Linked DNA regions of Massilia sp. METH4. The protein of the gene in region 2 binds, or shares a complex with, the protein of the main gene of each other region. Links are inferred from orthologs where the notes say so. Each region holds a gene or a part of one and is shown on either strand. Other genes may lie near its edges.

Evidence for each region. Proteins that work in one complex are often made in the same cells at the same time.
Region 1: the proteins of fliM (region 2) and cheY are in contact, whole or in part, in a crystal structure (PDB 1F4V), measured with the Escherichia coli proteins. The link is inferred for Massilia sp. METH4 from one-to-one orthologs.

What each region holds. Positions count from the first base shown.
Region 1 is NZ_CP146614.1:6,696,130-6,701,665, reverse strand. What follows is about bases 1,989-4,709. They hold cheY (chemotaxis response regulator CheY), read left to right. Parts: upstream 1,989-3,014; coding sequence 3,015-3,404; downstream 3,405-4,709. Other genes in these bases: V6Z91_RS29080 (HDOD domain-containing protein), read left to right, coding at 4,116-4,709; cheZ (protein phosphatase CheZ), read left to right, coding at 3,408-4,055; V6Z91_RS29095 (chemotaxis response regulator protein-glutamate methylesterase), read left to right, coding at 1,989-2,792. In the rest of the region: V6Z91_RS29110 (methyl-accepting chemotaxis protein), read left to right, coding at 1-178; V6Z91_RS29105 (CheR family methyltransferase), read left to right, coding at 192-1,052; chemoreceptor glutamine deamidase CheD, read left to right, coding at 1,099-1,698; more of V6Z91_RS29095, read left to right, coding at 1,722-1,988; more of V6Z91_RS29080, read left to right, coding at 4,710-5,324; panC (pantoate--beta-alanine ligase), read right to left, coding at 5,508-5,536. UniProt on the Escherichia coli protein: Involved in the transmission of sensory signals from the chemoreceptors to the flagellar motors.
Region 2 is NZ_CP146614.1:371,795-377,362, forward strand. The notes cover bases 2,814-5,566. They hold fliM (flagellar motor switch protein FliM), read left to right. Parts: upstream 2,814-3,574; coding sequence 3,575-4,558; downstream 4,559-5,566. Other genes in these bases: V6Z91_RS01735 (flagellar hook-length control protein FliK), read left to right, coding at 2,814-2,850; fliL (flagellar basal body-associated protein FliL), read left to right, coding at 3,020-3,538; fliN (flagellar motor switch protein FliN), read left to right, coding at 4,573-4,989; fliO (flagellar biosynthetic protein FliO), read left to right, coding at 4,986-5,566. In the rest of the region: flagellar protein export ATPase FliI, read left to right, coding at 1-1,170; flagellar export protein FliJ, read left to right, coding at 1,205-1,645; more of V6Z91_RS01735, read left to right, coding at 1,663-2,813; more of fliO, read left to right, coding at 5,567-5,568. UniProt on the Escherichia coli protein: FliM is one of three proteins (FliG, FliN, FliM) that forms the rotor-mounted switch complex (C ring), located at the base of the basal body.

The sequences.
Region 1 (5,536 bases), 6.3 Mb from region 2 along the record:
GGCGATCTTCAAGCTCGGCAACGAAGCCGCGGCGGCGGCACTGGCCGCCCCGGTCGCGGCCAAGCCGGTGGCGAAGGCGCCGGTGGCGAAAACGCCGGTTCGCGCGGTGGCGATGACACCGCCGGCCGCAAAGAAGCCCGCCCCGGCGTCGGCTGACGACGGCTGGGAAGAGTTCTGAACCGCGGGGAGCGATGATGTCCAGGGAAACCGTCAAGGAGTTCGACTTCAACGGCCGCGACTTCGAGCGCGTGCGGGGGCTGATCTACAAGCGGGCCGGCATTTCGCTGGCCGATAGCAAGCAGGAGATGGTCTACAGCCGCCTGGCGCGCCGCCTGCGCGCCACCGGCATCACGTCGTTCGCCAGGTACCTGGACGACCTGGAAGCGGGCCGCATGCCGAACGAGTGGGAATCGTTTACCAACGCGCTGACGACGAACCTCACGTCGTTCTTCCGCGAGGCACACCATTTCCCGCTGCTGGCCGACCACGTGAAGAAGCACAAGGGCGAGACCCTGAACATCTGGTGCTCGGCCAGTTCGACCGGCGAGGAGCCGTATTCGATCGCGATCACCGTGTGCGAGGCACTGGGCACATTGAGCCCGCCGGTGCACATCATCGCGACCGATATCGACACGAACGTGCTGGCCACGGCGGCCAACGGCATCTATCCGATCGAGCGCATCGAAAAACTCAGCGCCGAGCAGCAGCGCCGCTTCTTCCTGAAAGGGAAGGGCGACAAGGCGGGCATGGTGCGGGCGCGTCCCGAACTGCGCCAGCTGATCACGTACCGGCAACTGAACCTGCTGGAGGACAAGTGGGATATCCGCGGCCCGTTCGACGTGATCTTCTGCCGCAACGTGATGATCTATTTCGACAAGGCCACGCAGCGCAAGATCCTGTCGCGCTTCGTGCCGCTGATGAAGCCCGACGCGCTGCTGTTCGCCGGGCATTCCGAGAATTTCCTGTACGTGTCCGACGCGCTGAAGCTGCGCGGCAAGACCGTCTACGAGCTCGACAACTCCGCACGCGCGCTTGCGAACCAGCGCGCATAACTACGCGAACGCCCCTTCGGTTGCAAGCGTCAGCGAAAGCCATACGATGGACAAAGAACACATCGCCACCAACGTCTACTTCGACCGCACCTTCGATTGCGAAGCGGCGAAGATACTGCCGGGCGAGTACTACTTCACGCACAAGGACATGCTGATCGTGACGGTGCTGGGCTCGTGCGTGTCGGCCTGCATCCGCGACCGCGTGTCCGGCCTGGGCGGCATGAACCATTTCATGCTGCCCGATGGCGGCGCGGAGGCGAACAGCCCCGTGTCGGCGTCCGCCCGCTACGGCACCTACGCGATGGAAATCCTGATCAACAGCCTCCTGAAGGCGGGCGCGCGCCGCGACAACCTGGAAGCGAAGGTGTTCGGCGGCGGCGCAGTGCTCAAGGGCTTCACCGCGATGAACGTGGGCGAGCGCAATGCGGCGTTCGTCCAGACTTTCCTGCGCAACGAGCGCATTCGCATCGTGGCCGAGGACTTGAACGATGTCTATCCGCGCAAGGTGTACTTCTTCCCGCGCACGGGCAAGGTGCTCGTGAAGAAGCTGATGCAGTCGCATAACGACACGTTGGCCAAGCGCGAAATCGAATACGCAAGCCGCCTGAAGGTACAGCCTGTGGCCGGCGAAATCGAACTGTTCTGACAAGGCATTTTGTTGAGGGGACTATGAAGATCAAGGTGGTGGTTGTCGACGACTCGGCGCTGATCCGCAGCGTGATGACCGAAATTATCAACAGCCAGCCGGACATGGAAGTGGTGGGCACGGCGCCCGACCCGCTGGTGGCGCGCGAACTGATCAAGCAAACCAATCCGCACGTGCTGACCCTGGACGTGGAAATGCCGAAGATGGACGGCCTGGATTTCCTTGAAAAGCTGATGCGGCTGCGGCCGATGCCGGTGGTGATGGTGTCCTCCCTGACCGAGCGCGGTTCCGAGATCACGATGCGCGCGCTGGAACTGGGCGCCGTCGACTTCGTGCAGAAGCCGAAGATCTCGATCCAGACGGGGATGCGCGAGTATGCCGACCTGATCGCGGACAAGATCCGCGCGGCGGCCAAGGCCCGTATCCGCGCCCGCACGCTGCCCCAAGCGGGCGCCGAAGGGCACGCACCCCTGCCACAATTACGCAATCCGCTGATGTCGTCCGAAAAACTGATCATCGTCGGTGCGTCCACCGGCGGTACCGAGGCGATCCGGGAATTCCTGATGCAGATGCCGTCCGACTGCCCGGGGATCCTGATCACGCAGCACATGCCGGAAGGGTTTACACGCTCGTTCGCCAAGCGCCTGGATTCGCTGTGCAAGATTTCGGTGCAGGAGGCGCAAGGCAACGAGCGCGTGCTGCCGGGCCATGCGTATATCGCGCCCGGCCATTCGCACTTGCTGCTGGCGCGTTCCGGCGCGAACTACATGACGAAGCTCGACCAGGGCGAACCCGTCAATCGCCACCGGCCGTCGGTCGATGTGCTGTTCCGCTCCGCGGCCCAGCACGCCGGCAAGAACGCGGTGGGGGTGATCCTGACCGGCATGGGCAAGGACGGCGCGGCGGGCATGCTGGAGATGAAGGCGGCCGGGGCGTATAATTTTGCTCAGGATGAGGCCAGTTGCGTCGTCTTCGGCATGCCGCGCGAGGCGATCGCCGTGGGCGCTACCCACGAGGTGGGGGCGTTGCAGGCGCTGCCGGGCATGGTGCTGGGTTATCTGGCGCAACACGGGATGCGCGCATTGCGCGTGTAGCGAACAGTACGACGTGCGTTCGAAGGTGCATACTGCACCAAAGTGGCGTGAACATCGGTGTGGCATTGGCGTGATAGATACGGATATCGTGTTTTCGCATGCATTTACGGGGAGTTTCATTCCCTCGAGGCAACTTAAATGCTATCCTTCAATTTGCTGGTGGCGCGACCCAACCCCGACACTAATATTTGATAACCGCGTAGAGAAACAACGGAGCAATTCATGGCTGATCCAAAGATGAAATTTTTGGTTGTAGACGACTTCTCGACGATGCGCCGCATCGTCCGGAATCTGTTGAAAGAACTGGGTTATGCCAATGTCGACGAAGCCGAGGACGGCGTGATGGCCCTGGCCAAGCTGCGTTCGGAACAGTTCGACTTCGTCGTGTCCGACTGGAACATGCCGAACATGGATGGCCTGACCATGCTGCAGAACATCCGCGCCGATCCCGCGCTGGCCAAGCTGCCGGTGCTGATGGTGACCGCCGAGGCGAAGAAGGAAAACATCATCGCGGCGGCCCAGGCCGGCGCCAACGGCTACGTCGTCAAGCCTTTCACGGCGGCCACGCTGGACGAGAAGCTGAATAAGATCTTCGAAAAGCTCGGAGCCTGATTTATGGTTGAGCAAGCCGGCATCGCCGCCGCGGGCAGCGTGGATTCTCATGAGGAGTTCCTGGCGCGCATCGGGCACATGACCCGTGCGCTGCACGAGAACCTGCGCGGCCTGGGCCTCGACAAATTGATCGAAAAGGCGGCCGAGGATATCCCGGACGCCCGCGATCGCCTCGATTACGTGGCGCGCCTCTCCGAAGACGCGGCGCAGAAGGTGCTCAACGCCACGGACGAAGCCGGCCCGCTGCAGGACCGCATCTGCAGCGACGCGAAAGAGCTGTCCGGCGCCTGGCAGGCACTGCTGGACGGCCAGGGCACGAGCAACGCCGACTGGCGCGCGCTCGCGCAGCGCACGATCGCCACGCTGGGTGCGACCACCGATGCCACCAGCGCCACCAAGTCCCACCTGATGGACATCATGATGGCCCAGGACTTCCAGGACCTGACGGGCCAGGTGATCAAGCGCGTCACCGGTATCGCGCAAAACCTCGAGCAGCAGCTCGTGCAGACGCTGATCGACTTCGCTCCCGAGCAGTTGAAGAAGGAAATCGACAACGGCCTGTTGAACGGGCCGCAGATCGACAAGTCGAAAGAGGGCATCGTGGCCGACCAGAGCCAGGTCGACGACCTGCTCGACAGCCTCGGTTTCTGATCCAGGCGGGCCGCGCGGCCCGCTTGCTGCTGCCTTCCGCTCCCCGCCGCCTCCATACCCATGCACCAGACGCATTTCCTCGTCCGCGAGCCGCTGCTCGACCCGCAGCAGCGCGTGGTCGGCTACGAACTGGCGTGGCAGAACGACCCGAGCGTGGTGCCCCTGCTTTCCGAACTGGAAGACCTGGTCGGCTTCGTGGCTTCCCACGTCAACGATCCCGGGCGCGGCTGGCTGCTGCGCGACAAGACGCTGTTCCTGCAGGCCGTTCCCGGCATGCTGTCGACCGATGCGCTGCACGACCTGCCGCCGCGGCATACGGTGCTGTCGATCCGCACGGCCGAGCTGGCCAATCCCGACACGCTGGCCGCCGTGCGCGCACTGCGCGCCGGCGACGTTGGCATCCTGCTGCGCAACTGCGACCTGGCCCGCGTGGGCAATCGCCTGCCGATGATCGCATCGTACGTGGAGGTGCGCTTTACCGGCGGCGACGTGGCCGCGCAGGCGCGCGCCTATGCGGCGCTGAAGCAGTCGTCGGTGCGCATGGTCGGCCGCCCGGTGGCGACCTGGGAAGACTTCGACGCCTGCGCCGCGCTCGGCATCGACGCCTTCGTGGGCAAGCTGCACCTGACGCCCCGGCCGGGGCCGGACGTGAAGGGCCTGAACCCGGCGCAGACGGTGATCCTGCAGCTGATGCAGATGGTGCAGGCCAATGCCGACGTGGCGAAGATCGAAAGCGTGTTGAAGCGCGACGCCGCGCTGTCCTACAAGCTGCTCCGCTACATCAACTCGGCCGGCTTCGGCGCCGGCCGCGAGATCCAGTCATTGAAGCAAGCCATCACGCTGCTGGGCTACCAGCCGCTGTACCGCTGGCTTACGCTGCTGCTGGCCACCGCCAGCACGAGCGGCTACTCGCCGGTGCTGCTGGAAACGGCCGTGGTGCGCGGCCGGCTGGCCGAATTGCTGGGCACCGCCGCTCTTGGCCGCGCCGACGCCGAGAACGTCTTCGTGGCCGGCATGTTCTCGCTGCTGGACCGGCTGCTGGGCATACCGATGAAGGATGTGCTGGAAACGGTGCCGCTGTCCGCGGAAATCGTGACCGCACTGCTGGAGCGGGGCGGGCGCTTTGGTCCCTACCTGGCGCTGGCCGAAGCGTGTGAACTGAACTCGCACCTGGTCGGCTCCCTGGCCGCGTCGCTGCAACTGACGCCGGAAGAGGTCAACAAGGCGCACCTTTCGGCGCTGGCATGGACGCAGAATGTGACGGGGTGAGGTCCTGAGTGTCTGACCGTTGGCGCCAGAGTTTGGTGTCGCACACCATTTCGGGCACGGCCCGAAATGGTGTGCGACACCGGTTTTCTTACGGGCTGGCTACGGTATGGGAAAACCGGTGTCGCACACCATTTCCTGCGGAAATGATGTCCGACACCAGTTGCTTCGTCGCCTGCGGATGCTTCAGATTTCGAGGTTATCGATCAACCGCG
Region 2 (5,568 bases):
CTGTTCCTGATGCCGCAGAGCGATGTCGAAGGCATCGTGCCCGGCACGCGCGTGTTTCCCATCGAACCATCGATCCCCAAGCCGGGCACCGTCACGCACCCGCGCCGCCGCACCAGCGACCGCGCACGGCAATTGCCGGTGGGCCCGGAACTGCTGGGCCGCGTGGTGGACGCAGCCGGGCGCCCGCTCGACGGCCTGGGCCCGATCCAGACGAACGACTCGGCGCCGATCAACGTGCGTCCCGCCAACCCGCTGGGGCGCGCACCGATTGTCGAAACACTCAACGTGGGCGTCCGTTGCATCAACGCCATGCTGACCGTGGGCCGCGGCCAGCGCATGGGCCTGTTCGCCGGTTCCGGCGTCGGCAAGTCCGTCCTGCTCGGCATGATGGCGCGCTACACGGAGGCGGACATCATCGTGGTGGGCCTGATCGGCGAACGGGGCCGCGAGGTCAAGGAATTCATCGAACACATCCTGGGCGAGGAAGGCCTGGCACGCTCCGTGGTGGTGGCCGCGCCGGCCGACACGCCGCCGCTGATGCGCATGCAGGGCGCGGCCTACTCGACCGCGATCGCCGAGCATTTCCGCGACAAGGGCCAGAACGTGCTGCTGATCATGGACTCGCTGACCCGCTATGCGATGGCGCAGCGCGAGATCGCCCTGGCGATCGGCGAACCGCCGGCCACCAAGGGGTATCCGCCCTCCGTGTTCGCGAAGCTGCCCGTGCTGGTGGAGCGCGCCGGCAATGGCGAACTGGGCGGCGGCTCGATCACGGCGTTCTACACCGTGCTGACCGAAGGCGACGACCAGCAGGACCCGATCGCCGACTCGGCGCGCGCGATCCTGGATGGCCACATCGTGCTGAACCGCCGCCTGGCCGAGGCGGGCCACTACCCCGCCATCGACATCGAGCAATCGATCAGCCGGGCCATGCACTCGATCACGTCGCACGACCACCAGAACAAGGCGCGCCGCCTGAAGCAGCTGTTCTCCGTGTACGAGCGCAGTCGCGACCTGATCGCCGTGGGTGCCTACACCCCGGGTACGGACCCGAAGATCGACGAGGCGATCAAGCTGCACGACCGCATCGAGCATTTCCTGCAACAAAAGATCACGGAACGGGTCGACATGGCCGAGAGCTTGGGGCAATTGGCCACGCTGTTCGACTGATTGACCGGTTGAGCGCTCCGTATAATTTCCCATCATGGCCTCGAAAAACCAACTCAATACCCTGATCGACCTGGCGCAGACCGAGACGGACGACGCGGCCAAGCGCCTGGGCGCGGCCTTGAAAGCCATCAACGACGCGGAAGAGAAGCTGAACATGCTGATCGGCTATCGCGATGAATACCTGCGCAAGTTCCAGGCAAGCCAGCAAGCCGGCATCACGCCGATGGCTTACCGTAACTTCCAGGCGTTCATGGACAAGCTCGACAGTGCGATCCAGGGCCAGGAAGAAGTGCTGCGGCACGCCAGGAAGCGCGGCGACATGGAAAAAACCACGTGGCAGGCGGCCGAACGCAAACGCGTGTCCTATTCCACCCTGCGCGACCGCGAAGACGCCAAGCTGCAAAAGCTCGAGGCCAAGCGCGACCAGAAGGCGATGGACGAGCATGCGTCGCGCCAGGCCTTCTTCCGCCGTTAATACCCTCCAGGCGCCCCATGCAGACCCAATCCATCCAGAACCAGCAACCGAACAAGCCGCAGCCGGCCAAGAGCGCGCCGCTGCCCAACAACGACTTCAAGCAAGCCTTGACGCTGGAAATCGAGCGCGCGCCCGTTCGCGCGGCGCCGGAACAGCCGGCCCCTGCCCCGCAGACCAAAGCGCCGGCAAAGAACGCCCAGCCGGCAAAGCCGGCGCAGGCCCAGAACGCGAACAACGCCAGCCAGGCCGATGACGCACAGGCGCCGGCGTCCACCGATGCCGCCGCCAAGCCCGCCACCACCGAGTCGACCCCGGCCGAAGAAACGGCCGAGTCCGCCGAGGACACCGCCTCCGTGGCCGACCCGGCCGCCGGCATGCTGGCGATGCTGGCCGCCTACGGCCAACTGACCGGCAAGACCGAGGTCAAGCCGGACACGGCAGCGGCGACGGGCACGGATGCCGCCGCGCTGGCGGCCATGCAGGCCGACGCCGCCGGCAGGGCCACGCTGGCCAACCTCGCTGCCGACGCGCGGGCCGGCAAGGCCGGGGCCGAAGGCACCACGGCATTGCAGGATGCGCTGGCCGACCAGGCCGGTGCGAACCGCCTGCTCAAGGCGGGCACCGACGCGGCGCTCGTGGCCGACCAGCAGGCCGAGTCGTTTGCCGCACGCCTTGCCGAGGCGGCGCCCGCGCCGCAGCCCGTTGCGCAACCTGTCGCGCAAGCCATGGCCGGCGCGATGCAGGCCGCCAACGCCGTGGCCGCGAACCAGTTGCAGGCCCGCGTGGGCACGAATGCCTGGGAACAGCAATTGGGCCAGAAGGTCGTGTGGATGGTGGCCGGCGGCGACCAGAGCGCTTCGCTGACGCTGAACCCGCCGGATCTCGGGCCGCTGCAAGTGGTGCTGAACGTCTCGAACGATTCCGCCACCGCCACGTTCACGGCGCACCAGCCGGAAACCCGGCAGGCGATCGAGAATGCGCTGCCGAAGCTGCGCGAAATGATGAGCGAAGCCGGCATCGCGCTGGGCAATGCTACCGTGTCGGCCGGGTCGCAGGAACAGCAGCAGGCGTTCGCCGAGCAGGCGCGCGGCGGCAGCGGCGGCCGCAATGGCAATGCCGGCAATGGCGGCGATTCGGGACAGCAGGAAGAGGCGCAGCCGGTCATCCGCCGCGCGGTGCTGGGCGCCGTCGACACATTCGCCTGATTGGCGCGGTATTGCCGCCGCACCATCGCATACCCATGGTTTCGATATTGCAGAGCAGGCGGGTCTTTGGCCCGCTGTTCCGCGTATGCCGACGCGCCGCCTCTGCCGATAATGCCATAATGGCGCATCGTTCGTTCCAGCAAGTGCAACATTGAAAGCAAAAACCAATATGAAAGCTGACCCGAAGGCAGAAGCGGCACCCGCCGGTGGCGGCAACAAGAAGCTCGTCATCATCCTGATCGCCGTGCTCGTGCTCGTGCTGGTTGGCGGCGGTGCGGGCGCTTACTTCCTGCTGCAGGACAAGGGCGCCGCCGCCGAGCACGACGAGGAAGACGTCAAGCCGAAGAAGAAAAAGAAGAAGCAGGATGAAGGTCCTCCCGTGTACGTGCCCGTCGAGCCGTTCACCGTGAACCTGAATCCGGAAGAAGGCGAGCAGTACCTGCAACTGGCCTTCACCCTGCAGGTAGCGGACGCCGAGCAATCCGAGGTCATCAAGAACAATATGCCGAAGGTGCGCAGCCGCATCCTGTTACTGCTATCCTCCAAGAAAGCATCGGAAATCAATACGCCGGAGGGCAAGTCCCAACTGGCGAAGGAAATCATGGAGCAGGTAAACGAACCGTTCCAGGACCGGGGCGACGAGCAGGAAGTGACCGAAGTACTGTTTACCTCATTCATTATCCAATAAGCATCCAGCAACCAACCATAGGTATCCTTCAGAATCATGGCGGATAATTTTCTCTCCCAGGAAGAGGTCGATGCCCTCTTGAAGGGCGTCAACGGCGACCAGGACGACGTCGCGGCGCCCGAGGAAGTCGCGGGAGTCAGAACCTATAACCTGGCCACGCAGGAGCGCATCGTCCGTGGCCGCATGCCCACGCTCGAGATCATCAACGAGCGCTTTGCCCGGCTGCTGCGCGTGGGGCTGTTCAACTTCCTGCGCCGCAGCGCGGAAGTGTCGGTGGGCTCGGTGCGCGTGTCGAAGTACAGCGAGTTCATCCGGAACCTCGTCGTGCCGACCAACCTGAACCTCGTGCACATGAAGCCGCTGCGCGGCACGGCACTGATGGTGTTCGATCCGGGCCTCGTGTTCCTGCTGGTCGACAACCTGTTCGGCGGCGACGGCCGCTTCCACACCCGTGTGGAAGGCCGCGATTTCACGGCGACGGAACAGCGCATCATCCTGCGCATCCTGGACATCGTGTTCGAGGCTTACACGAAATCGTGGGAGCCGGTATTCCCCGTCGAGTTCGAGTACATCCGTTCCGAGATGAACACGCAGTTCGCCAACATCGCCACGCCGAACGAGGTGGTGGTGGCCTCCACCTTCACGGTCGAGCTGGGCTCGGTGTCCGGCCAGATCCACTTCTGCATGCCGTATTCGATGATCGAGCCGATCCGCGATGCGCTGACCTCCTCGCTGCAGGGCGAGGCGCTGGAAGTGGACAAGCGCTGGATCCGCCTGATGACGCAGCAGATCCAGATCGCCGAGGTGGAACTGGTGGCGCGGCTGGGCACGGCGAAGGTGAGCTTCGACGAGATCCTGAACATGCGGGTGGGCGACGTCATTCCGCTGAACATTCCGGAAACGATCGAAGCCACGGTGGATGGCGTGCCGGTGCTCGATTGCACGTACGGCGTGCTGAACGGACAATACGCGCTGAAGGTCGAGCGGCTGCTCGCCAATAGCGACAATCTAAGCAAGTGAAGCAGGAGAGCATCATGGCGGACAATCAAGACGATCAAAGCCTCGACGACGATTGGGGCGCAGCGATAGCCGAGCAGGCGAAGGCGGAAGCCGAGGCGCTGCAGAAGGAAGCCGCGACGGCGGCCGTGTTCAAGGATTTCTCGAAGACGGCCACCAAGACGGAAACCCACAACGACATCGACTTCATCCTCGACATTCCCGTCCAGCTGACGGTGGAACTGGGCCGCACGAAGATCGCCATCAAGAACCTGCTGCAACTGGCGCAGGGTTCGGTGGTGGAGCTGGACGGCCTGGCGGGCGAACCGATGGACGTGCTGGTGAACGGTTGCCTCATCGCGCAGGGCGAAGTGGTGGTGGTGAACGACAAGTTCGGTATCCGCCTCACGGACATCATCACGCCTTCCGAACGCATCCGAAAACTGAATAAATGAAGCGTTTCTCCGTATCCGCCGGGCTGGCAGGCCTGCTGCTGGCCGGCACGCTGTCGCCCGGCATTTCGTTGGCGCAAGCGCCCGCGGTTGCCCCTGCGGGTGCAACCGCTGTTGCCCCTTCCTCCGCGCCCGTCATCACCAATCCCACCGATCGCGCCGTCGCGCCCGTGAAAGCGGGCGAGCCGGCCACCGTCGTGTCGCCCGAACAGGCACCGGCGCCCGGCCCCGTCGCACCGCCGGTCGCGACGCCCGAGCAGCAGGCGGCCATCGCCGGCGCGCGCTCGGCCACGCCGGCCGCCCTGCCCTCGCCGCCGTCCGCGGCGGGCAGCCTGCTGCAGACGGTTGTATCGCTGGCGCTCGTGCTGGCGATCCTGCTCGGCCTGGCTTGGGCGTTGAAACGCTTCGGGCCGCGCACCGTCACCGGCGGCAATACGGTGAAGCTGGTCGGCGCGCTGTCCGTCGGTGCCCGCGAGCGGATCCTCGTCGTCGAGGTGGGGGGCCAGTGGATCGTCGTCGGCGCGTCGCCGGGGCGCATGAACGCGCTGGCCACGATGCCGCGGCAGGAAGCCGATCCCGCCG